One region of the Streptomyces sp. NPDC001904 genome, then DNA from elsewhere that is predicted to be linked to it. Evidence: riboswitches for the same ligand, from Rfam matches in the RefSeq annotation. Region 1 holds a riboswitch; each other region holds the start of a gene.
The links. A riboswitch is a leader RNA that binds a small molecule or an ion and turns the genes downstream of it on or off. The one in region 1 is predicted to bind cyclic di-AMP.

Region 1 (7,495 bases):
CGCTGGGCCGAACGGGTCGCGCTCCGCAACCGTCCGAATCCTCATCAGTTGATCAAGTGTGGCTCCGCAATCGGAGCTCGTTCAGTGAAGGGAAATCACATGAAGCAGAAGCTGTGGGCAACCGCGACGCTCGCGGTGTCCGTCGCCGGTCTGTCGGCCGTGGCCGCCCCGCAGGCGCTGGCCATCGGTGACGACGGCGGCACGACGTCCATCAGCGGCAACGGCGCGGAGCAGGCGTACGGCAACTCCGCGACCCACGGCGACATGAGCCCGCAGCTCGGCCTCGTCCAGGGCTCGCTGAACAAGCCCTGCATCGGTCTGCCGGCCAAGGCCAACGTCGGTTCGCTCGTCGGCGTCGTGCCGATCGCCGTCCAGGACATCCCGGTCCTGTCGGCCCCGCAGAACCAGCAGTGCACCGAGAACTCGACCCAGGCGAAGGGCGACGAGCCGCTGTCGCACATCCTGGACGACATCCCGGTCCTGTCCGGCAACGGTGCCGCGAACCACTGAAGGACCTGAGGGGGCAGTCGCCGGTGTGCGGCTGCCCCTCTCCCGGCCCCGGGCACGACGATGGCGGCGGATCGAAGGTGATCCGCCGCCATCGTCGTGCCGGAGGTCCTACTGGACCGAGGGGATCGCGTTCGTCACCGGCGCCACGAGGTCGGTGAGCTGGTGCAGTTCGTTCAGCCGGTTGAGCCCGCCGAGCTGGGCCGTGGTGCTGGGCACCGCCGCGCGCTGCTCCTCCGGGATCGCCATCGTCGACACCGAGTCGAGCGTCGCGGTCGGCGAGATGGCTTCGCCGTCACCGCCGAGCGGAAGGGGAGCGGCACCGGCCGACGGCACCGCGATCGCGGTGGCACCGACGGCGAGCAGGACAGCGGTCATGGCGCGTCGAGTTGAGGTCATGCCCCTACAACGGTGCGCCCGTCCGGGCAGATACGGGGGCCGGGGGGTGCCCACCCGTCAGGTCTAAGCGGCGGCCGGCCTGTTCGGTTCCGGTGGCCGCCCGGCTCCGGCGCGGCGCAGGGGTGCCGTACGGGTGTAGGGGCCACGTACGCTCCGCGGCATGGCGGGTGAGGTGGGGCTTGCGCTGATCGTGGCGGTCGCGGGATGTGTGCAGTGGCTGACCGGGATGGGGTTCGCGCTGGTCGCCGCGCCCGCCCTGGTGCTGCTGCTCGGGCCCGCCGACGGGGTGCTGCTCGCCATCTGCGCCGGGGGAGTGGTGAGTTGCGCCGGGCTCGTGGGCGGGTGGCGGCGGGTGCGGCCGCGGGACATGGTGCCGTTCGTGGCGGCGGCCGTGTGCATGGTGCCGGTCGGGACGTGGACGGCGGCGCGGCTGTCCGAACCGGTCCTGATGACGGTGTTCGGCTCGCTCGTGTGCGGGGCGGTGGCGCTGGTCGCGCGCGGTGCGCGGCTGCCGGGGCTCGGCGGGCCCGGGGGCGCGGTGGTCGCCGGGGGCGCGGGCGGGTTCATGAACGCGGCGGCCGGGGTGGGCGGCCCGCCGTTCTCCCTGTACGCCGTGAACTCGGGCTGGGCCATGCGGGAGTTCGTGCCGAACGCGCAGTTCTACGGGGTGGTGGTCAATGTCGTGTCGGTCGCTTCGGGGGGACTGCCGGGGCTGGACGCGCGGGAGTGGGGCGTGGCGGGCGGGGCGTTGTTCGCGGGTGCGCTGGTGGGACGGGCGTTGGCCGGGCGGGTGCCGGAGCGCGGGATGCGGGGGCTTGTTCTGGGGCTGGCCCTGGCGGGCGGGGTGGTCGCCCTGGGGAAGGGGGTGTGGGGGTTGTAGGGCGGGTGCGGGCCGGTCGCGCCCCCCGGCGGAGCCGCCGATGGAGATGCGCAACGCGCGCGATCTCCATCGGCTCAACAGATACTGCGGGCTCGTGGCGCAGGGGTCAGGCTGCCAGTGACCGAACCTGAGGCCGGAGGTAGGGCATGGCAGCGGCGAGACGCCTTCTTCTGGGGGGCCTGCTCCCCCTCGTCACGATCGTGGCGGCGGGCTGCGGCTCGGCGCCCGCCGACAGCGGCGCGCAGGCCGTCTCCGCGCCCCGGGCCGCCGGCGGGGCCTTCACCCACCCCGGTGTCCTCGTCGGCAAGGACCAGCTGACGGCCGCCCGCGACCACGTGGCCCGCAAAGAAGAGCCGTGGCTGTCGGCGTACCGGGAGATGAGCCGCAGCAAGTACGCCGCGCTCGACTACACGCCCAAGGCGTACGAGACCGTGGAGTGCCCGCCCGACACCCGCCCGGGGCAGGGCTGCGTCGAGGAGCGCGAGGACGCCATCGCCGCGTACACCCAGGCCCTGCTGTGGAACATCACCCGGGACAAGGCCCACGCCGAGAAGGCCGTGGAGATCATGGACGCCTGGTCGGACAAGGTGAAGCGGCACACGGAGGGCAACGCCGGACTCCAGACCGCCTGGGCCGGCAGCTCCTGGGCCAAGGCCGCCGAGCTGACGCAGTACACGTACGACGGCTGGCCCGACGGGCAGGAGCTGAAGTTCCAGCGGATGCTGCGCGAGGTGTACCTGCCCGTGGTGCAGCCCGGGTCCGCCGACTTCAACGGCAACTGGGACCTGGTCATGGCCGACGCCACCATGAACATGGCCGTCTACCTCAACGACCACAGCGCCTTCGACAAGGCCGTGCACCACTTCCGCGCGCGCGTGCCCGCCTACTTCTACCTCTCCTCCGACGGTCCGCTGCCGGTCGAGCCCGAGGGCAGCGGCATCGACACCCCGGCCAAGCTCCAGACGTACTGGTTCGGGCAGACCACCTTCAAGGACGGCCTCGCCCAGGAGACCTGCCGCAACTTCAAGCACGCCAGCTACTCGCTGGCCGCCACCTCGCACATCGCCGAGACCGCCTGGCACCAGGGCGTCGACCTGTACGGCGAGGTGAAGGACCGGCTGCGGGCCGCGCTGGAGTTCCACTCCAAGTACCAGCTCGGCGCCGCCGCCCCGTCCTGGCTGTGCGGCGGCAAGGTGCAGCGGGACATGGGGCCCGACACCGAGGTCGGCCTCAGCCACCTGCGCGGCCGTCTCAAGATGGACCTCCCGCAGACCGAGAAGCTGACCCGCAAGGAGCGGCCCGAGGGCACCGACGACCTCTTCGTGGCCTGGGAAACCCTGACCCACGCGACCGCCGCCTGACGGATTCGCGTTCTGCCGCCCTCATGACGTAGAGTCGGGTTCACCGACGCGGGGTGGAGCAGCTCGGTAGCTCGCTGGGCTCATAACCCAGAGGTCGCAGGTTCAAATCCTGTCCCCGCTACTGAAGGCCGAGGCCGGAATCTCATCGAGATTCCGGCCTCGGTCGTTTCCGCGCGTCCGCCACCCGTACGGACCACACCAGGTCGCCGCCGCCGCGCTCCCCGGGAACCCTTGACGAGACGCCGGAAACCGGGCGCGGACGTGTCAGGAGACGAGCGGTGGGGAAGCGCGGAGGACGGCACAGATCGGTCGCGGACAGCAGCGGTACGCGGTGGTTCCTGCGGGCGCTGCCGGTCCTGCTGATCCTGGGCGGCGCCTGCTACGAGTACGTCACCCCCTCCGGCTTCTCCGGGGCCCCGCTGTTCAGCGCGGCGCCCCTGGTCACCGCCCCGTTCTTCTCGCTGCGCAGCACGGTCCTGGCCGGGCTCGGGTCGGTCCTCGCGATCCTCGTCGTCCACTTCAGGTACACCCAGCGGGTCGGCACCGACATCGTCACCGAGATGGCCACCGTGGCCACCGTCTGCGTGCTCGCCTGCTTCATCAACCAGATCGTGCGGCGCAGCAACGAACAGCTGGACTCCGCCCGGCGGATCGCCCAGGCCGCCCAGTTCGCCGTTCTGCCCGAACCGGCCGACCGGATCGGCGGCCTCGCCATCGCCGCACGCTACGAGGCCGCGCAGGCCGGCGCCTTCATCGGCGGTGATCTGTACGCCGTCCAGGACACTCCGCACGGCGTGCGCATCGTCGTCGGGGACGTGCGCGGCAAGGGCATGGGCGCGGTCTCCGCCGTCGCCGTCGTCATCGGGGCGTTCCGGGAGGCCGCCGAGCAGGAGGGCAGCCTGGAGGCGGTCGCCCTGCGCCTGGAGCGGGCGCTGGCCCGCGAGGGCACCCGGCGCGACGGCATCGACGACTTCGAGGGCTTCACCACCGCCGTGCTCGCCGAGATCCCGCACGGCGAGCAGCGCGTCCGCATCGTCAACCGCGGCCACCCCGAGCCGATCCTGCTGCTCGGCGACGGCACGGTCCGGACGATCCCCGTCGTCGACGGCGTGGGCGCGCTGCCGCTCGGGATGGGCGAGCTCGGCTCCTGGCCGGACCGGGTCGCCGAGGCCGAGTTCCCCGGCGGGGCCACGCTGCTGCTCTACACCGACGGGCTCTCCGAGGCGCGCGACGCCGCGGGCGTCTTCTACGATCCGGCGGCCCGGCTGTCCGGGCGGATCTTCCCCGGGCCGGAGGAGCTGCTCCTCTCCCTCGCCGCGGAGGTGCGCGCGCACACCGGTGGCGGCGCTACGGACGACATGGCTCTGCTCGCGGTGCGGCGGCCGTGACTCTCCGCAGACGCTGCCGATAACAATTGACGAACCGTCAGAACAGTGGCCGGTTCACACCGCCGGTCAAGTCGCCCCTTTCCGGCCGGTCCTGACCCGATAAATCCCGGCCCAGGACGTGAACGATCAGTAGGAACAGCTTGGAATTACTGTCTGCTGTCTATTAACGTTCGATAACGCAGCGCGGTCGTCCCAGCCGTCACCAGCGACGGCTCCGCGCGCACGCGCTTAATCCCGCAAGGGAGCCGGGGAACCACCAACTTGGGGTGAATCGGGCATCTTTGGGTGCTCGTAGGAGACCTTCCTGCTCCGAACCCGTCAGCTAACCCGGTAGGCGAGAAGGAAGGAAAGGAGAGCGCCCCCGTGGCGTCGAACCGGCCTGCCCCCGAGTTCTCCTCAGTGAAGGATCCGTCGACCGACGCGTTCGGCCCCCAGCCCGAGAGCTGGGAGGAGTGGAACCCCACCGAGGAGTCCGTCCGCCCCGTCCGCGGCAGGCACCGCGTGGCCCGGCAGCGCGGAGGTCTCGCGCGCAGCTCCACCGTTCTCGGCGTCGGCGTGATCGCCGCCGTCGGCGCGGGCGGCATCGCCACCGCGCAGGGCGGCAAGCCCGCCGTCCACATCTCCATGCCCGACCTGTCCGCCGTCAAGGACTCGCTGCCCGAGGCCACGTCGCTGCCCGGTGTCGGCGCGCTCATATCCGACGGCTCCGAAGGCGCTGACGGCTCCGACGCCACCGCCGCCCCGCTCACCACGGTCGGCAGCGGGACGTCCGACGCGGGCGAGGCGCTGCGCACCCGGATCCTGGCCCAGGCCGAGACCCAGCAGGACGCCGCCGACGCCGCCGCCAAGCAGGCCGCCGAGCAGGCCGCCGCCGAGCAGGCCGCCGACGAGGCCGTCGCCAAGAAGGCGGAGGCCGACAAGAAGGCCGCCGCCGAGAAGAAGAAGGCGGAGGAGGAGGCCAAGAAGAAGGCCGAGGCCGAGCGCCTCGCCAAGCTGGCCAAGAGCTACAAGCTCCCCGTCGCCTCCTACACGATCACCGGCACCTTCGGGCAGCCCGGCGCCATGTGGTCCTCCGGCTACCACACGGGCCTGGACTTCGCCGCTTCCACGGGTACCCCGATCTACGCCGTCCACTCCGGCACCGTCACGGAGGCCGGCTGGGCGGGCGCGTACGGCTACCGCACGATCATCACCCTCGACGACGGCACCGAGCTGTGGTTCTGCCACCAGTCGTCGATCAACGTCAGCGCCGGCCAGAAGGTCTCCACCGGCGATGTCATCGGCCGCGTGGGCGCCACGGGCAATGTCACCGGACCCCACCTCCACCTGGAGGTCCACCCCGGCGGGGACGCCACCGGCATCGACCCGGCCGCATGGCTGCGCGAGCGCGGCCTGACCCCCTGAGCAGCCGGTTCGTCCGCGTTCTCTGAACTCCGGCGGTCCTGGCGGCAACCCCCCGACGCCAGGGCCGCCGGTTTTGCCTGTCCTTGAAGCGCGTACCGCCCGGATCATGGAATGCCGTGCTCCGGAAGGGCGTTGAAACAGGGCATGACTTCTTCTGTTCTGCGCCCCCTCGGCTCCTCCGGCCTCGACGTCTTCCCGCTCTGCCTCGGCGGCAATGTGTTCGGCTTCACCGCCGACGAGGCCAGCAGCTTCGAGGTGCTCGACGCCTACGTCGCGGGCGGCGGCAACTTCATCGACACCGCCGACTCCTACTCGGCCTGGGCGCCGGGCAACAAGGGCGGTGAGTCCGAGACCCTCATCGGCCGGTGGGCCAAGGCCCGCGGCCGGCGCGACGACGTCGTCATCGCCACCAAGGTAGGCCGCCACCCCGACTTCCCCGGCCTGCGCGGCGACAACATCAAGGCCGCCGCCGACGCCTCGCTGCGCCGCCTCGACACCGACTACATCGACCTCTACTACACGCACTTCGACGACGACGAGACCATCCCGGTCGAGGAGATCATCGGCGCGCTCGACGAGCTGGTGAAGGCCGGCAAGGTACGGCACATCGCCGTCTCCAACATCTCGCCGGAGCGGCTGCGGGAGTCCCTGGACTTCTCCGACCGCGAGGGACTCGCCCGCTACGTGGCCATCCAGCCGCACTACAACCTCGTCTCGCGCGACACCTACGAGGGCGAGCGACAGGACATCGCCTCGCGCGCGGGCCTGGGCGCAGCCCCGTACTGGTCGCTGGCCTCCGGCTTCCTGACCGGCAAGTACCGGCCGGGTGTGAGCGTCGACAGCGTCCGCGCCGACAAGGCCGGCGGGTACCTGGAGACCGAGCGCGGGCAGCGCGTCCTCACCGCGCTCGACGAGGTCGCGCAGGCGCACGGCGCCGAGGTGGCCACCGTCGCCCTCGCCTGGCTCGCCTCCCGGCCCACCGTCACCGCGCCGATCGCCTCCGCGCGCACCGCCGCGCAGCTGCCGGCCCTGATGGCCGTCGCCGAGCTGGAGCTGACCGAGGCCGAGCTGGCCCGGCTGACCGAGGCGTCCGCCTGAGGCCCCACGCCCTAGGGCGACACACGCCCTAGTACTGATACGGGTTGTACGCGGGGCCGCCGGTCATCGGCGGTACCGCGTACACCGGTGGCCGCCAGACCGGGACCGGGGCCGCCGCCCGTGAGCCGTACGCGAGGGCGGGGCGTGCGGCGGCGCGCAGCTCCCACAGGGCGTCGAGCAGCTCCCGCTCCCGTACGACGAAGTCGGCGCCGGCCCGGCCCCTGCGGCCCCGGCGCCGCAGCAGGGCCAGCGACGTCGCGTACGACTCGTACGCGGCGACGGACTCGGCGGCCGGCCGGCCGCCGTGGTGCGCGGCGAACTCCCGCGCCAGGCGCCGCGCCTTCAGCGAGCCGAGCGCGAACGGCTCGGGCGGGGTGAACCAGCCCGCCGCCACGTACGCGGGCAGCTCCTCGCGCACGGTGCGCAGTTCGCGCTGGCGCACGTACACCGCGAGCCAG
Region 2 (7,495 bases), on a different contig from region 1:
CAGGGTGAGGAACTCGGCGGCCTCGCCCGGGCTCAGCTCGCCGAGCGGGATGCGGTGCACGGCGTCCAGTCCGGTCAGCATGCGCCGGCTGGTGACGATCACCACGGCCGGGCCCGAGCCCGGCAGCAGCGGCCGGACCTGCGCCTCGTCGCGGGCGTTGTCGAGCACCAGCAGGCAGCGCCGCTCGGCGAGGACGCGCCGGTACAGCTCGGGACGGCCTGTGGAGCCCGCCTTGGCGAGGTCGCGGTCCGGGGTGCCGAGCGCCTTGAGCACGGAGACCATCAGCTCGGCGGCGGGCGGCGGCTCCTCGTCCGTGCCGGACAGGTCGATCATCAGCTGGCCGTGCGGGAAGTCCCCGGCGAGCTGCCGCGAGGCGTGCAGCGCGAACGTCGTCTTGCCCGCGCCGGGGGCGCCGGACACGGCGACGACGACGGCCTGCGCGCCGGGCGCGCGGTCCTCGGCGGCCAGACCTGCGAGCCGGCGCAGCTCGGGCTCGCGGCCCACGAAGTCGTCGACGCCGCGCGGGAACGCGCGCACACCGGCCGGGCTGTAGCCGGTGGCCCGGCCGGTCCTGGCCGCCGCGAGCAGCTTCTCCCGCTCGGCCTCGGCCAGGCCCAGACCGTCCGCGAGCGCGGCCACGGTGCGCCGCTGCGGGGCCGCGCGCCGTCCGCGCTCCAGGTCGCCGATGCCGCGCACGCTCATGCCCGAGGCCTCGGCGAGCCCTTCGATGGTGAGCGACCTGGCCACGCGCAGATCCCGCAACAACGCCCCGAACGGCGTTCGATCCTCTGACACCACTACTCCCACACGCACATGATCAACTCTTGATTCTAGGAGGGGCGGGGCGGTTGCGGGCATCGGGCGTGTTAACAGTCGCCATCAGGCCAATCCGGTCACTCCCCACCGGACGTGCACGGTCGGGACAGGGCCGGTGCGCTCGCGGTCAACTGCCGCCCGCCGGGCGCGCCTAGCGTCCAGGGACACGGTCCGTCCGGACCGGCGTCAGCCACCCCCTGACCTTCAGGAGCACACCCATGTCCGTCGATCCGGTACTCGAACCCGCGGCGACCGCCTTCGCCGAGGCCACCGCCAACCCGCCCTACCTCTTCCAGCTGCACCCCGAGGAGGGCCGCAAGGCCGTCGACGACGTGCAGTCGGGCCCGGTCGAGCTGCCCGGGGTCGACGAGGAGTGGATCACCGTCGAGGGCGGCCCCACGGGCCGCGTCCGCGCCCGTATCGTCCGGCCCGCGGGCGCCGAGGGCGTCCTTCCGGTCGTCCTGTACATCCACGGCGCCGGCTGGGTCTTCGGCAACGCCCACACCCACGACCGGCTGGTGCGCGAACTCGCCGTCGGCGCGGGCGCGGCCGTCGTCTTCCCCGAGTACGACCTCTCGCCCGAGGCCCGCTACCCGGTCGCCATCGAGCAGAACTTCGCCGTCGCCCGCTGGATCGTGGACCAGGGCGCGTCCAAGGACCTCGACGGGGACCGGCTGGCCGTCGCCGGTGACTCGGTGGGCGGCAACATGACCGCCGCCCTCACGCTCATGGCCAAGCAGCGCGGCGGCGTCCCGCTGCTCCAGCAGGTCCTCTTCTACCCGGTGACCGACGCGGCCTTCGACACCGGCTCCTACGAGCAGTTCGCCACCGGCTACTTCCTGCGCCGCGACGGCATGCAGTGGTTCTGGGACCAGTACACGACCGACGAGGCCGAGCGCGCCCAGATCACCGCGTCGCCGCTGCGCGCCACCACCGAGCAGCTGACCGGTCTCCCGAAGGCCCTGGTCATCACCGGCGAGGCCGACGTGCTGCGCGACGAGGGCGAGGCGTACGCGAACAAGCTGCGCGAGGCGGGCGTCCCGGTCACCGCCGTCCGCTTCCAGGGCATCATCCACGACTTCGTGATGCTCAACGCGCTGCGCGGGACGCACGCCGCCGAGGCCGCGATCGCGCTGGCGATCAGCACCCTGCGCTCCGCCCTGCACACCGCCTGACACCCACGGCCTCCCCGAAGGACCCCTCATGCCCCACCCCACCCCGACCGTCGTCCTGGTCCACGGCGCCTTCGCCGACGCCGCGAGCTGGTCCGGTGTCATCGCCGAGCTGCAGAGTGACGGCATCCCGGTGATCGCCCCGCCCAACCCGCTGCGCGGTCTCGCCGCCGACGCCGCGTACATCGCCTCGCTCGTGGCCCGGATCGACGGCCCCGTCGTGCTCGTCGGCCACTCCTACGGCGGCGCCCTGATCACGGTCGCCGGTGCCGCGGAGAACGTCGTCGGCCTGGTCTACGTCGCCGCGTACGTGCTCGAAGAGGGCGAGAGCCTGGGCGAGCTCCAGGGACGCTTCCCCGCGTCGCCGCTGGTCAGCAATCTGAAGCAGTGGACGTATCCGGCCCCGGACGGCGAGCCCGCCGTCGAGGTCACCATCGCCGAGGACGCCTTCCCCGCGATCTTCGCCGCCGACGTGCCCGTGGAGACGACCGCGGTTCTCGCGGTGGCCCAGCGCCCGCTCGCCGCGGCCGCGTTCGAGGAGAAGGCGTCCGCGGCGGCCTGGCGGACCACGCCGTCGTGGGCCGTGATCGCCGGCGCCGACGAGGCGATCAACCCCGAGGTCGAGCGGTTCGGCGCCACCCGCGCCGGCGCCACCGTCGTCGAGGTGGACGGCGCTTCGCACGCGATCGCCGTCTCCCGGCCGAAGGAGGTCGCCGAGGTGATCCGCACGGCGGTGCGGTCCGCCGGCTGACCCCCGCCCCCGGGCCGCCGTGCTCACGCGGGTACGGCGGCCCCGCCGGGCCTCTCGAACAACTAGGGTTGCCCGGTGACCAGAGTCCGGTTGAGCGTGGCGGAGCGGCGGGCGGAACTGCTGCGGGCCGCCATCGAGCAGATCGAGGTGCGCGGAGTGGCCGCCGTGCGCATCGCCGACGTGGCCTCGTCGCTCGGGGTGAGCAACGCGCTGGTGCTGTACCACTTCTCGACGAAGGAGCAGCTCGTCTCGGCCGCCTTCACCCACGCCGCCGAGGACGACCTGGCCCGTCTCCGCAAGCTGCTCGGCCGGCGGACCACCGCGCTGAAGCGGCTGCGGGCCGCCGTGCGCTGGTACGCGCCCACCGGCCAGGCCAAGGGCTGGCGGCTGTGGATCGAGGGCTGGGCCGCCGCCCTGCGCGAACCCGCGCTGCGCGAGGTCACGCGCGATCTCGACCGGCAGTGGAAGGCGGCCCTCGCCGAGGTCGTCGCCGAAGGCGTGGCTGCGGGCGAGTTCCGCTGCCCCGACCCGATGGGCACGGCCCTGCGCCTGACGGCCCTTCTCGACGGCCTCGCCGTGCAGATGACGACGTACGGGGGCGCGGTGTCCCGGGCCCGCGCCCAGGAGTGGGTGGACGAGGCACTCGCCCGCGAACTGGGCCTTGAGCGAGCCGAGTTGACGTCCAGGAGCTGACCGCGCTCCAGCACACGAGCCCGAGGGGACCCAGGACCCTCAGGACACCTGAAGCACCTTGGCCGCTTGGGACGCCCGGGACGTCTAAGAAGCGGACTCCAGCTGCAGCTTGATCTCGTGCGGGTCGAGGAACCCCTTCGCCTGCGCCCGGTCGCCGGAGGACTCGCCGCGCAGCCGGCGCCCGATCCACGGCACCAGGAACTCCCGTGCCCAGTGGATGTCGTCGCGCCGGACGGCGAACGTGCCGCGCGGCGGCAGCAGCGGCCAGGACTGCTCGGGGTCGGCGGGCACCTCGATGCCGAGGGCCTGGCCGGCGCGCAGCGCGACCCGGGTGTGTCCTTCGGCGGCGAGGTGCAGCCGGTCCTCGTCCCAGGCCCTGCGGTCCTGGATGGACTTGAGCGACCACAGGTCGAGCATCGCGCAGCCGTGGCGGTCGGCGATGGCCCGCACGTGCATGTTGTACGTGGCGATCTTGCCGCGCAGATGCTTGAGGACGGCGACGTCACGGGTGTCGAAGCCGGTGGCGACCAGGACGGTGCCCGCGGCCTCGGTCAGCCGGACCACGGCCTTCTCGAAGCGCTCGGCCACGTCGTCCGGGTCGGTGCCGGGCCGGATGATGTCGTTGCCGCCCGCGACGAAGCTCACCAGGTCCGGGGCGAGCTCGACGGCGCGCGGGATCTGGTCCTCGATGATCTGGTCGATGAGCTTGCCGCGTACGGCTAGGTTCGCGTACTGGAAGGTGTCCTCGGGGGCCCGGTCGTCCAGGAGGACGGCGAGCCGGTCGGCCCAGCCGACGAAGGTCCCGTCGGGCCCGGGATCCCCGACGCCCTCGGTGAAGCTGTCTCCCACCGCGGCGTACGAGCGGATCAGGCCGCTGTCGTGCGTGTCCGTCGCGTCGGCCTGGTTCGCTGCGTCCGTGAGTGCTCTCGATTCGTTTGCCACGACCACACATCTTTCACCCCCGGGTGTGACCTACGCGACCGTAACCAGGGGTTGACGAGTGGTGACAAAACACACCCGACCCCCAGGGAATATCTGGGAGCCGGGTGTGATCCGTGTGCCGCGTGGTGCGGACGGGGGGGCGGACGGGTCAGATGCCGACGCCGTGACCGCGCAGGTACGCGACCGGGTCGACGTCCGAGCCGTAGCTGGCCGTCGTGCGGATCTCGAAGTGCAGGTGCGGTCCGGTGACGTTGCCGGTCGCGCCGGACAGCCCGATCTGCTGGCCCGCCGTGACCGTCTGACCGGCGGAGACGCCGAGCGAGGACAGGTGCGCGTACTGGGCGCAGTAGCCGTCGGCGTTCTTGATGACGATCTGGTTGCCGTACGCGCCGCCGTCGCCCGCCGAGACGACGGTGCCGTTGGACACGGCCTTGACCGGGGTGCCGGTGCCGACGATGAAGTCGGTACCCGTGTGGTAGCCGCTGGACCACATGGCGCCGGACGAGTGGTACTGGGTGCCGACGGAGCCCTCGACGGGCTTCACGTAACCGGAGCCGGTCGAGGTGGCACTGGCCGTGGTCGCCGTGGCCGTACCGCCCGCGCCGCCGACGGTGAGCTTGACACCGGGCGTGATCAGGGACGCGTTGGCGCCGATGACGTTCTTGTTGTCCTTGTAGAGCTGCTGCCAGCCGCCGTCGACGTGCTGGCTCTCGGCGATCTTCGCCAGGGTGTCGCCGGACTTCACCGTGTACGTGGTGGTGCCGGAGTCGGCGGCCTGCGCTCCGGTGGCACCGATGAGGGGCAGCGCGAGTGCGGCCCCTCCGACAGTGGCGAGGGCGGCGGCGCGGGTGGCGCGGCGGGTCTTCGGACGGCGGTGCTTCGCCTGTGCGGACATGACGCTTTTCCTCTCCGTCGCCTGCGAGGTGAGCTGTCGGGTTCGGACTGGAGATGTCCGGCCGGATTCCGGGAAGAGGACCGGCTGCACCCCGAGCCACGTCGGGAAATCCCTCGGCGGCGTACTGCCTGTGGGTCCCCCGCTCCTGCCGTCACGGGTCGTGGTGGGAATTCCGGGCGGCGGCAGGACTAGGCGTTCCGTCCGGTGTGATGGGTGACCGTAAGGCAGCGGAACCTGCCGCGACAAACAGCGAATTCGCTTTCCGGGGTTTCTCAGTGATCATTTGAGGGATTCCTGTGTGACCCTGTGTCGCCGTCACGCCTTTACCAGCGCCATACCTGCGGGAATTCCGCCGCTCGCCATTCCCGGAAACCGCCACGCACCGTCACCGCTATGAGCCCGCTCACGCACAGGTCCACAATCTCCGTTCACTTACGGATAGTTGGCGCGAAACTGGACAAAACAGACGGATGGTTGCCCGGGGAATCGATGTCGTATCGTCAGACGCAGGCCCACCGGCGAGCGGCGCCGGCGCGCCCGATGCGGAGGAGCCCCACGTGACGCAGCACGCCCCGTCCACCGAGCCCGAACTGACCGCAGTGCGCAATTTCCGCGACGTGGGCGGCCTTCCGACCGTGGACGGCGGACACGTACGGCCCGGCGTGCTCTTCCGCAGCGGTCACCTCGCGCACGCCACCGCCGAGGACGCCGCGTTCCTGACCACGCTCGGGCTGCACACCGTCTTCGACTTCCGCAACGCGGCGGACCAGAAGCTGGAGGGCGCCGACGTCGAGCTGCCCGGCGTGCGCAACGTGAACCTGCCGCTGTCCGACCCCGCCGACGGCGCCGAGTTCTGGAAGATGGTCCGCGACGGCGACACCGACCAGCTGCGTGCGCTGCTCTCCGACGGGCGCGGGGCGCAGCGCATGATCACCTCGTACCGGAGCATCATCGGCGACCGCACCGCCGAGCACAGCCGGGTGCTGCACGCGATGGCCGACGACAGCACGCCCGCCCTCATGCACTGCGCGGCCGGCAAGGACCGGGCGGGACTGTCGATCGCCGTGACGCTGCTCGCTGTCGGCGTCGAGCGGGACGCCATCGAGGCGGACTACCTGAAGTCGAACGAGAAGCACCGCCGCTACAAGGTCCGCCGCAACGGCACCACCCCGGACGACGCCTACTCCCCCGAGGTCATGGAGCTGCTCGCGCCGCTCTTCGACGCCCGCGCCGAGTACCTGCACGCGGCCTTCGAGACCATCGAGCAGACGTGGGGCACCACCGACCGCTACTTCGCGGAGGGCCTGAAGCTGGACGCGGCCGCCCGCGACCGGCTGCGCGAGCGCCTCGTCGTCTGATCCGTCCGGAGGGTCCGCCTCAGCGGTTCCCGCCCAGCGTGAAGAGCAGGTAGACGAACGCGGCGAAGGCGTGTCCCACGAAGACGTAGATCAGGACCCGCACCCAGATGCCGCGCGGCAGCTTGTCCTCGATGTCGCGGCCGCCCGGCCGTTCTGCGTCGCTCATGACATGCCTCCCAGGCACAGTGCGGTCGTCGGGCTCTGCAGCAGGGTGTGGACGAAGAGGAGGTCGGACCCGCCGGTGTCCGCGGCCGCGATGCGGTGCGGGGTGAGCGAGTCGAAGTGGGCGCTGTCTCCCGGTCCGAGCCGGTACGAGGTGTCCCCCAGGCGCAGCCTCAGCCGCCCTTCGAGGACGTAGAGCCATTCCTCGCCGGGGTGGACGCGCACGATGTCGCCCTGGGCGCCGTACGGGACGTGCACGCGCAGCGCCTGCATGCCGCGGCCCGGGGCGCCGGCCTGGACGTAGGTCCAGCCGCCCGCCTCGGTCGGCTCCATGGTCCCGGCGCGCACGACGGAGTCACGGTCGGCGGGGGCCTCGCCGAGCAGTTCGGAGACCGTCGTACCGTAGGTACGGGCGAGTGCGAGCAGCATCGGCAGCGAAGGCTGACGCTGTCCGGTCTCCAGCCGGGAGAGGTGGGCCGGTGACAGGCCGGCCGTGCGGGCCGCGGCCTCCAGGGTGAGGGAGGCACGGCGGCGCAGGGCGCGCAGCTGGGGCGCGACAGCAGGCAGCTCCGGGGGTTCCGGAGCCTCCTCGGGGAGGGCGGGGCTCATACCGTCGATTCAGCCAGAGCCCTGCCCGAGAGGCAACTTTATTGCCTCAGAGGCAAGCCCCTGAGGCAATCGGACCTCGCCCCGGTCAGCGGATGGC
Region 3 (7,495 bases), on a different contig from region 1:
GAGGGCATTTCGCTGCATCGCCGGAGGCGCGGGCCGGGTCAGTAGGCGCTGGGCAGCGTGCGCGGGCCCAGGTCGTCACGGGCGGGCGGGGGCGCGAGCCGGACGGAGGCGCCGAGGACGGTCAGGCCGGCCTGTGCGACCACGACCGGTTCGAGGGCGACGCCGACGACCTCGGGATGATCGTCGACGAGCCGGGACACCCGCTGGAGCAGTTCCTCCAGGGCAGGGGTGTCGACGGGGGCGGCGCCGCGCCAGCCGAACAGAATCGGGGCCGTCTTGATCGAACGGACGACCGCCTGCGCGTCGCGGTCGGTCACCGGGATCAGACGGTGCGCGGTGTCGCCGAGCAGTTCGGACGGAGCGCCGGCCAGGCCGAAGGAGAGCACGGCCCCGGCGGCCGGGTCGATGACGGCGCGGACGACGGTGTCGACACCCCGCGGCGCCATGGCCTGGACGACCGGACGCAGTTCGGCGGGCCTGCCGAGCCGGTCGGTGAGGTCCTCGTAGGCGCGGCGCAGGTCGTCCTCGTCGGCGAGGTCGAGGCGGACCCCGCCGAGGTCGGCGCGGTGGCGCAGGTGCGGGGCGGTCGTCTTCAGGGCCACCGGGTAGCCGAGCGTGCGGGCGGCCTCGGCGGCCCGGTCGGCGTCGGGTGCGGGCAGGGTCGGGCGGACGTCGACCCCGTAGAGGGCGAGCAGGTCGCGGGCGTCCTCGGGGGCGAGGTCCGTGCCACGCGGATCGTCGTCCTTGGCGAGCAGTCCGGTGATGAGGGCCGCGGCGGCCTGCTCGTCGACGCGGTCGAACTCGGGCACCTTGCCGGGCTCCGCCGCGTCGCGCCGCCACTGGGCGTACTTGGCGGCTTCGGAGAGGGCGCGGACGGCGCGCTCGGCCGCGGGGTAGGCGGGGATGAGGCGCGGGGCGCCCTCCGGGGTCCCGGCGGTCGCGGGGGTCGGCAGGGTCGGGGCGTTGGGGCCGGTGCTGGTCGCGGCGGAGAGCGCCTCGGCGAGGCCGCCGAGTTCGACGTGGACGACGAGCACGGTCTTGGTGGGGGCGGTGGCGGCGGCCGCGCTCAGGGCGGCCGCCAGTTCGGCGTCCCCGGTCGGGTCCTCCCCCACCACCGGCATCGCGGTGACGACAACGGCGTCGGTCTTGTCGTCGGCCAGCGCCTCCTCCAGGGCGGCCCGGAAGTCCGCGGCGGAGGCCTGGGTGGTGAGGTCACGCGGTGTCTTGGGCCGCAGCCCCTCGGAGAGAGCGACGTCGTAGGTCAGCAGACCGAGCGACTCCGAGTTGCCCAGGATGGCGACGCGCGGGCCCGCGGGCAGCGGCTGGCGTGCCAGCAGGAGTCCGGCGTCGACGAGTTCGGTGATCGTGTCGACGCGGATGACACCCGCCTGGCGCAGCAGGGCGGAGACGGTGGCGTAGGGCAGGCGCGTGGCACGGACGGCGTGCCCGGTCGGCGCGATGCCGCTGTGCCGGGCTCCCTGGACGACCACCAGGGGCTTGGCGGCCGCGGTACGGCGTGCGAGGCGGGTGAACTTGCGCGGGTTGCCGATCGATTCGAGGTACATCAGGGCGACGTCGGTGTCGGCGTCGTCGTACCAGTACTGCAGGACGTCGTTGCCGGAGACGTCGGCGCGGTTGCCCGCCGAGACGAACGTGGAGACGCCGGTGACCCCCGTGACGCCGCCGCCCCTGCGGTGCAGCCGGGACAGCAGGGCGATGCCGATGGCGCCGGACTGGGCGAACAGGCCGATGCGTCCGGCGCGGGGCATCTCGGGGGCGAGCGAGGCGTTGAGCCGTACGTCGGGCGAGGTGTTGACGACCCCGAAGGCGTTCGGCCCGATGATGCGCATGCCGTAGGTGCGTGCCTGGCGGACGAGTTCGCGCTGGCGCTCCCGGCCCTCGGCGCCGCTCTCGGCGTATCCGGCGGACACGACGACCAGGCCCTGTACGCCGCGCGCGCCGCATTCGGCGACGACCTCGGGGACGTCCGGCGCGGGCACCGCGACGACGGCCAGGTCCACGGGCTGGGCCGGGTCGATGTCCCCGACCGAACGGTGGGCGGGCACTCCGTCGACTTCCGTGAGGTCGGCGGGGAACGCCTTGTTGACGGCGTAGAGGCGGCCGGTGAATCCGGCCGCCTTCAGGTTGCCGAGAACGCTGTGGCCCACTCCTCCGGCCGTGCGTCCCACGCCGATCACGGCGACGGAGCCGGGCGCGAGGAGGCGCTGCACGGAGCGGGCCTCCGCGCGCTGCTCGCGCGCGTGCTGCACGGCGAGGGACGCCTCGGTGGGCTCGATGTCGAACTCCAGGCGGACGACGCCGTCCTCGAAGCTGCGCTTCTGCGTGTATCCGGCATCCCGGAACACCTTGATCATCTTGGTGTTGGCGGGCAGCACCTCGGCGGCGAACCGGCGGATGCCGCGCTCGCGCGCGACGGCCGCGATGTGTTCGAGGAGGGCGGAGGCGACACCGCGCCCCTGGTGGGCGTCCTGCACCAGGAAGGCGACCTCGGCCTCGTCGGCCGGGGCGGAGGCGGGCATCCCCCGTGCGTCGATCCGGTCGTAGCGGACCGTCGCGATGAACTCGCCGCCCACCGTGACCGCGAGGCCGACCCGGTCGACGTAGTCGTGATGGGTGAAGCGGTGCACGTCCTTGGCGGACAGCCGCGGGTAGGGCGCGAAGAAGCGGTAGTACTTCGACTCGTCCGAGACCTGCTCGTAGAAGCTGGTCAGCCGCTCGGCGTCCGCGGTGGTGATGGGCCTGATCCGGGCGGTGCCGCCGTCGCGCAGCACCACGTCGGCCTCCCAGTGGGCGGGGTAGGCGTGCCGGTCCGACGGGGTCTCCATGCCGCAAGGGTAGGGCCGACCGCCGGCCGGCGGAGGGATGCGTGTCGCCGTCGCACGGGTCGCGGCCCGCGCGCGTGGGAGGCAGGCTGAAGGAGGCCGAAGGGCCGTGCGCGTACGGGACGTGGGTCCGCGGCGAGCACGGGTCACGGTGTGTGAGAATGGTCTAGACAACTGTGAGACACCTGAAGGGCAGCATCACATGGCTGAGCGCCGCGTCAACGTCGGCTGGGCCGAGGGCCTCCACGCCCGTCCCGCCTCCATCTTCGTCCGCGCGGCCACGGCGGCCGGCGTCCCCGTGACGATCGCCAAGGCCGACGGCAACCCCGTCAACGCCGCCTCGATGCTCGCGGTGCTGGGCCTGGGCGCCCAGGGCGGCGAGGAGATCGTCCTGGCCTCCGACGCCGAGGGGGCGGACGCCGCGCTCGACCGGCTGGCCAAGCTGGTCGCCGAGGGCCTCGACGAGCTTCCCGAGACCGTCTGACCCACGGCACCCTTCGACGGAGCCGCGCGTTTCTCTTCGGAGCGCGCGGCTCCGTCGTTCTGTGCCACGACGGCCCTGGACGCTCTTCCCGCACTCACTGAAATTGACGCATGAAAGAAGTGCGCGAAAAAGCCTGCAGAATAAAACACAGGGATATGCGCAGGGGGAAGCCGCCGCACTGAATGCGGCACGGGCATAGGCAGCGGAAAACAGGGCGCGACCCATTCCGCGAATAGTGCACTTCTTTGTATACGGCTCCCCTGTTAATGCTGGAGCCCCGCCGTGTTTACGGGATGTTGCGAAGTCCTCACACGCTCACCCGCGCGCGGGACGCGCAGCCGGTGGGCCGCCGTCGCCCGCTCGGTGTGCTGGGCCGTCAGGGCGCGGGCCCGCTCGGCGTCGCCGCGGGCCACGGCGTCGACGATGGCCCCGTGCTCGGACCAGGAGTCGGCCGGCCGGGGCGGGGTCTCGACCGCGTACATCCAGGCGATCTTGTACCGCAGCTGGGTCAGCAGGGTGATCAGACCGGGGCTTCCGGAGGCCTGGGCGAGCGTCTCGTGGAACCAGCCGCCCAGGGAGCGCAGATCCTCGTTCTGCCCCCGCCTGGAGCGCTCCTGCCCGAGCCTGACCAGGCCGCGCAGCACTTTGAGGTGGGCCTCGGTGCGGCGCTGGGCCGCACGGGCCGCGCCCAGCGGTTCGAGCAGCATACGGATCTCCAGGAGATCGGCGGCCTCCTGCTCGGTGGGTTCGGCGACGCACGCGCCCGCGTGCCGCCGCGTGACGACGAACCCCTCCGCCTCCAGGGTGCGCAGCGCCTCACGGACCGGAACGCGCGAGACGCCGTAGCGCCGCGCGAGCAGTTCCTCGGTGAGCCTGCCGCCGCGCTCGTAGACACCCGCGACGATGTCGTCGCGGATCGCCGTGCATACCGAGTGCGCGGGAATGCGCATGACCCGACCTCCGCCTTAATCCCCGCGAAACGCGGTCGATTGACGCCCGTACAAACGCGATTGACCTCCGGTCAGCGCGCTTGACCGACGACTCTATTCCACCGCGCTTGAATTTCCGACGGCAGGCCGGAATCCAGGGATATTTTTTGGACACCGGAGGTCTGCTCGGGACAGGCGACGCGAAAGCCCCGGCTCGGCGAGCCGGGGCTTTCGGAGGTGGGTCGGGCGTGGGCGCGTCAGACGTTCACGCCGTGCGAGCGCAGGTACGCGACGGGGTCGATGTCCGAGCCGTAGTCGGGACCGGTGCGGGCCTCGAAGTGGAGGTGCGGGCCCGTGACGTTGCCGGTGGCGCCCGAGAGGGCTATCTGCTGGCCGGGGGTGACCGACTGGCCGACGGAGACGCCGATGGACGACAGGTGACCGTACTGGGTGTACGTACCGTCGTTCATCTTGATGACGATGTTGTTGCCGTACGCGCCGCCCCAGCCGGCCTCGACGACGGTGCCGGAGCCCACGGCGTGCACCGCGGTGCCGGTGGCGGCGTGGAAGTCGATGCCCGTGTGGCTGCCGGAGGACCACAGACCGCTGCTGGCCTTGTACGCGGTGGAGACGTACGAGCCGGAGACGGGCGCCACGAAGGAGTTGAGGCGCTTGCGCTCGGCCTCCCGGGCGGCGCGCTCCTTGGCCTCGCGCTCCTTCTTGGCCTTCTCCTCGGCCTTGCGCTTGGCCTCCTCGGCCCGCTTCTTGGCCTCGGCCTCCGCCTTCTTCTTCGCGGCGGCCGCGTCGGCGGCCTTCTTCTGGGCGGCGGCCTGGGCGTCGATCTGGTCGGCGAGGGAGTCGCCGATGGAGACGGCCTGCGTCAGGTTGTTCTGCTCCGGGGCCGCGGTGTCCGCGGCGAGCGCGGGGGCGGCGAGGCCGCCGACGACACCGGTCGTGGTGAGCGCGGCGACACTCGCGACCTGTGCGGTGGTACGCGTGATGCGGCTCGGACGACGGTGCTTCCCGGTGGCACGGGTGAACGCCATGGAGAGGCTGATCCTTTCCTTCCCTCTCGCCTACCGGGTTAGCTGACGGGTTCGGAGCAGGAAGGTCTCCTACGGGCAACCCCCTTGCGGGAGGAGCCCGATTCACCCCAGGGACTTCGGTGGGTCCCCGGCTCCCCCGGCTCGCGCCTTGGGGGACTCGGCGATGACTGTCCGGTGACGCGGGCGCGGCACTGGTGCGGCGGACAGCCGGACCGACGCTAAGCGGGACATCTTTTAATCAACAAACGGATCCCGGCTTTTGTCGCGCATGCCACAGGGCAGACACGCAACCTCCACACCATTTCGGACATATACGAAGCGAGGTGATCGCGTTTGCTCACGTGAGGGACATCACGGACACGCCGGAGCCCCGGCGACCTCACGGGTCGCCGGGGCTCCGATGCGGTGCGGCGCGGTGTGCCGATCAGCCGGTGACCACGGTCACTTCGCCGATGCCGAGCGCCCTGACCGGCTCCTCGATCTGCGCGGCGTCGCCCACGAGGACCGTCACCAGACGGTCCGCCGGGAAGGCGCTCACGACCGCCGCCGTGGCCTCCACGGTGCCCGTCTCGGCGAGTTGACGGTACAGACGGGCCTGGTAGTCGTCGGGCAGGTGCTGCTCGACCTGGTCGGCGAGGGTGCCCGCGACGTTCGCCGCGGTCTCGAACTTGAGCGGGGCCACCCCCACCAGGTTCTGCACGGCCGTGTCCCGCTCGGCGTCCGTGAGGCCCTCCGCGGCCAGCGTGCGCAGCACCTTCCACAGGTCGTCCAGCGCGGGGCCGGTGTTCGGGGTGTCCACGGAACCGCTGATGGCGAGCATCGCGGCGCCCGTCCCGTCCGGCGCGGAGCGCAGCACCTGCGCGAAGGACCGCACCCCGTAGGTGTAGCCCTTCTCCTCGCGCAGGACCCGGTCGAGGCGCGAGGTGAGCGTGCCGCCCAGGCAGTACGTGCCGAGGATCTGCGCGGCCCACACCCGGTCGTGCTTGTCGGGTCCGATGCGGCCGATCAGCAGCTGGGTCTGCACGGCGCCCGGACGGTCCACGATGACGACGCGGCCGGTGTCGTCGGCCGTGACGGGCGGCACGGGGCGCGCCTCCGCGGTGTTCCCGGTCCAGGCGCCGAGCGTGTCGGCGAGCAGGCCGTCGAGATCGACGCCGGTGAGGTCGCCCACCACCACGGCGGTGGCGGTGGCGGGGCGTACGTGCTTCTCGTAGAAGGCGCGGACCGCCGACGCGTCGATGGCGGCGACGGTCTCCTCGGTGCCCTGGCGCGGGCGCGACATGCGCGCGTCGGCCGGGAAGAGCTGCTTGGAGAGCTCCTTGGCGGCGCGGCGGGCCGGGCTGGCGCTCTCGTGCGGGATCTCGTCGAGCCGGTTGGCCACCAGGCGCTCGATCTCGCTGTCGGCGAAGGCGGGCGCCCGCAGGGCATCGGCGAGGAGGGCGAGGCCCTTGGGGAGCCGGGAGACCGGCACTTCGAGGGAGACCCGGACGCCGGGGTGGTCGGCGTGCGCGTCCATGGTGGCGCCGGCGCGCTCCAGTTCGGCCGCGAACTCCTCGGCGGAGTGCTTGTCGGTGCCCTCGTTGAAGGCGCGCGCCATGATCGTGGCGACGCCGTCGAGGCCCTGGGGCTCGGCCTCCAGGGGCGCCTCCAGATTGACCTCCACGGCGACGACCTGCTGGCCGGGGCGGTGGCAGTGCAGGACGGTGAGGCCGTTGTCGAGCGCGCCGCGCTGCGGGGCGGGGAACGCCCAGGGCTTGGCCGCACCGGGCTGCGGCTGAGGGTGGAAGTCCATGCTCGCGAGCTGCTCGGTCACTGGCCCGCCTCCTCGTCGTTCGCTGCGGTCTCGTCGTCGGCCTCGGCGGGGCCCGTGGGCTCGTACACCAGGACCGCGCGGTTGTCGGGGCGCAGGCGGGCCTCGGCGATCTCCCGGACCTCCTCGGCGGTCACGTCGAGGACACGCTGCACGGCGGTGAGGGCGAGCTGCGGGTCACCGAACAGGACCGCGTAGCGGCACAGTTCGTCGGCGCGGCCCGCGACGGTGCCGAGCCGGTCCAGCCACTCGCGCTCCAACTGGGCCTGCGCGCGCTCCATTTCCTCGGGGCTCGGCCCCTCCTCGGCGAACCGGGCCAGCTCCTCGTCGACGGCCGCCTCGATGACGGGCACCTCGACGTCGCCGGACGTCTTCACGTCCAG

Region 2: it holds a riboswitch for cyclic di-AMP, as region 1 does, so the genes downstream of both, ABT127_RS11245 (peptidoglycan DD-metalloendopeptidase family protein) here and ABT127_RS16630 (M23 family metallopeptidase) in region 1, are expected to answer to the same signal.
Region 3: it holds a riboswitch for cyclic di-AMP, as region 1 does, so the genes downstream of both, ABT127_RS28310 (M23 family metallopeptidase) here and ABT127_RS16630 (M23 family metallopeptidase) in region 1, are expected to answer to the same signal.

What each region holds. Positions count from the first base shown of each region.
Region 1 covers NZ_JBEOYI010000008.1:329,610-337,104, forward strand. The annotation lists gene ABT127_RS16600 (rodlin) at 100-510, shown strand; gene ABT127_RS16605 (hypothetical protein) at 619-906, opposite strand; gene ABT127_RS16610 (TSUP family transporter) at 1,067-1,786, shown strand; gene ABT127_RS16615 (alginate lyase family protein) at 1,933-3,147, shown strand; tRNA gene ABT127_RS16620 (tRNA-Met) at 3,195-3,268, shown strand; gene ABT127_RS16625 (PP2C family protein-serine/threonine phosphatase) at 3,426-4,535, shown strand; cyclic di-AMP (ydaO/yuaA leader) riboswitch at 4,751-4,887, shown strand; gene ABT127_RS16630 (M23 family metallopeptidase) at 4,899-5,939, shown strand; gene ABT127_RS16635 (aldo/keto reductase) at 6,084-7,037, shown strand; gene ABT127_RS16640 (PrsW family intramembrane metalloprotease) at 7,066-7,495, opposite strand, start outside.
Region 2 covers NZ_JBEOYI010000005.1:408,481-415,975, forward strand. The annotation lists gene ABT127_RS11220 (ATP-binding protein) at 1-795, opposite strand, end outside; gene ABT127_RS11225 (alpha/beta hydrolase) at 1,035-1,991, shown strand; gene ABT127_RS11230 (alpha/beta fold hydrolase) at 2,020-2,739, shown strand; gene ABT127_RS11235 (TetR/AcrR family transcriptional regulator) at 2,815-3,432, shown strand; gene ABT127_RS11240 (SGNH/GDSL hydrolase family protein) at 3,517-4,302, opposite strand; gene ABT127_RS11245 (peptidoglycan DD-metalloendopeptidase family protein) at 4,523-5,269, opposite strand; cyclic di-AMP (ydaO/yuaA leader) riboswitch at 5,273-5,445, opposite strand; gene ABT127_RS11250 (tyrosine-protein phosphatase) at 5,827-6,627, shown strand; gene ABT127_RS11255 (DUF6126 family protein) at 6,647-6,793, opposite strand; gene ABT127_RS11260 (helix-turn-helix domain-containing protein) at 6,790-7,398, opposite strand; gene ABT127_RS11265 (aspartate aminotransferase family protein) at 7,484-7,495, opposite strand, start outside.
Region 3 covers NZ_JBEOYI010000021.1:24,988-32,482, forward strand. The annotation lists gene ABT127_RS28295 (bifunctional acetate--CoA ligase family protein/GNAT family N-acetyltransferase) at 39-2,846, opposite strand; gene ABT127_RS28300 (HPr family phosphocarrier protein) at 3,046-3,327, shown strand; gene ABT127_RS28305 (GntR family transcriptional regulator) at 3,591-4,277, opposite strand; gene ABT127_RS28310 (M23 family metallopeptidase) at 4,514-5,302, opposite strand; cyclic di-AMP (ydaO/yuaA leader) riboswitch at 5,315-5,475, opposite strand; gene ABT127_RS28315 (M16 family metallopeptidase) at 5,727-7,094, opposite strand; gene ABT127_RS28320 (M16 family metallopeptidase) at 7,112-7,495, opposite strand, start outside.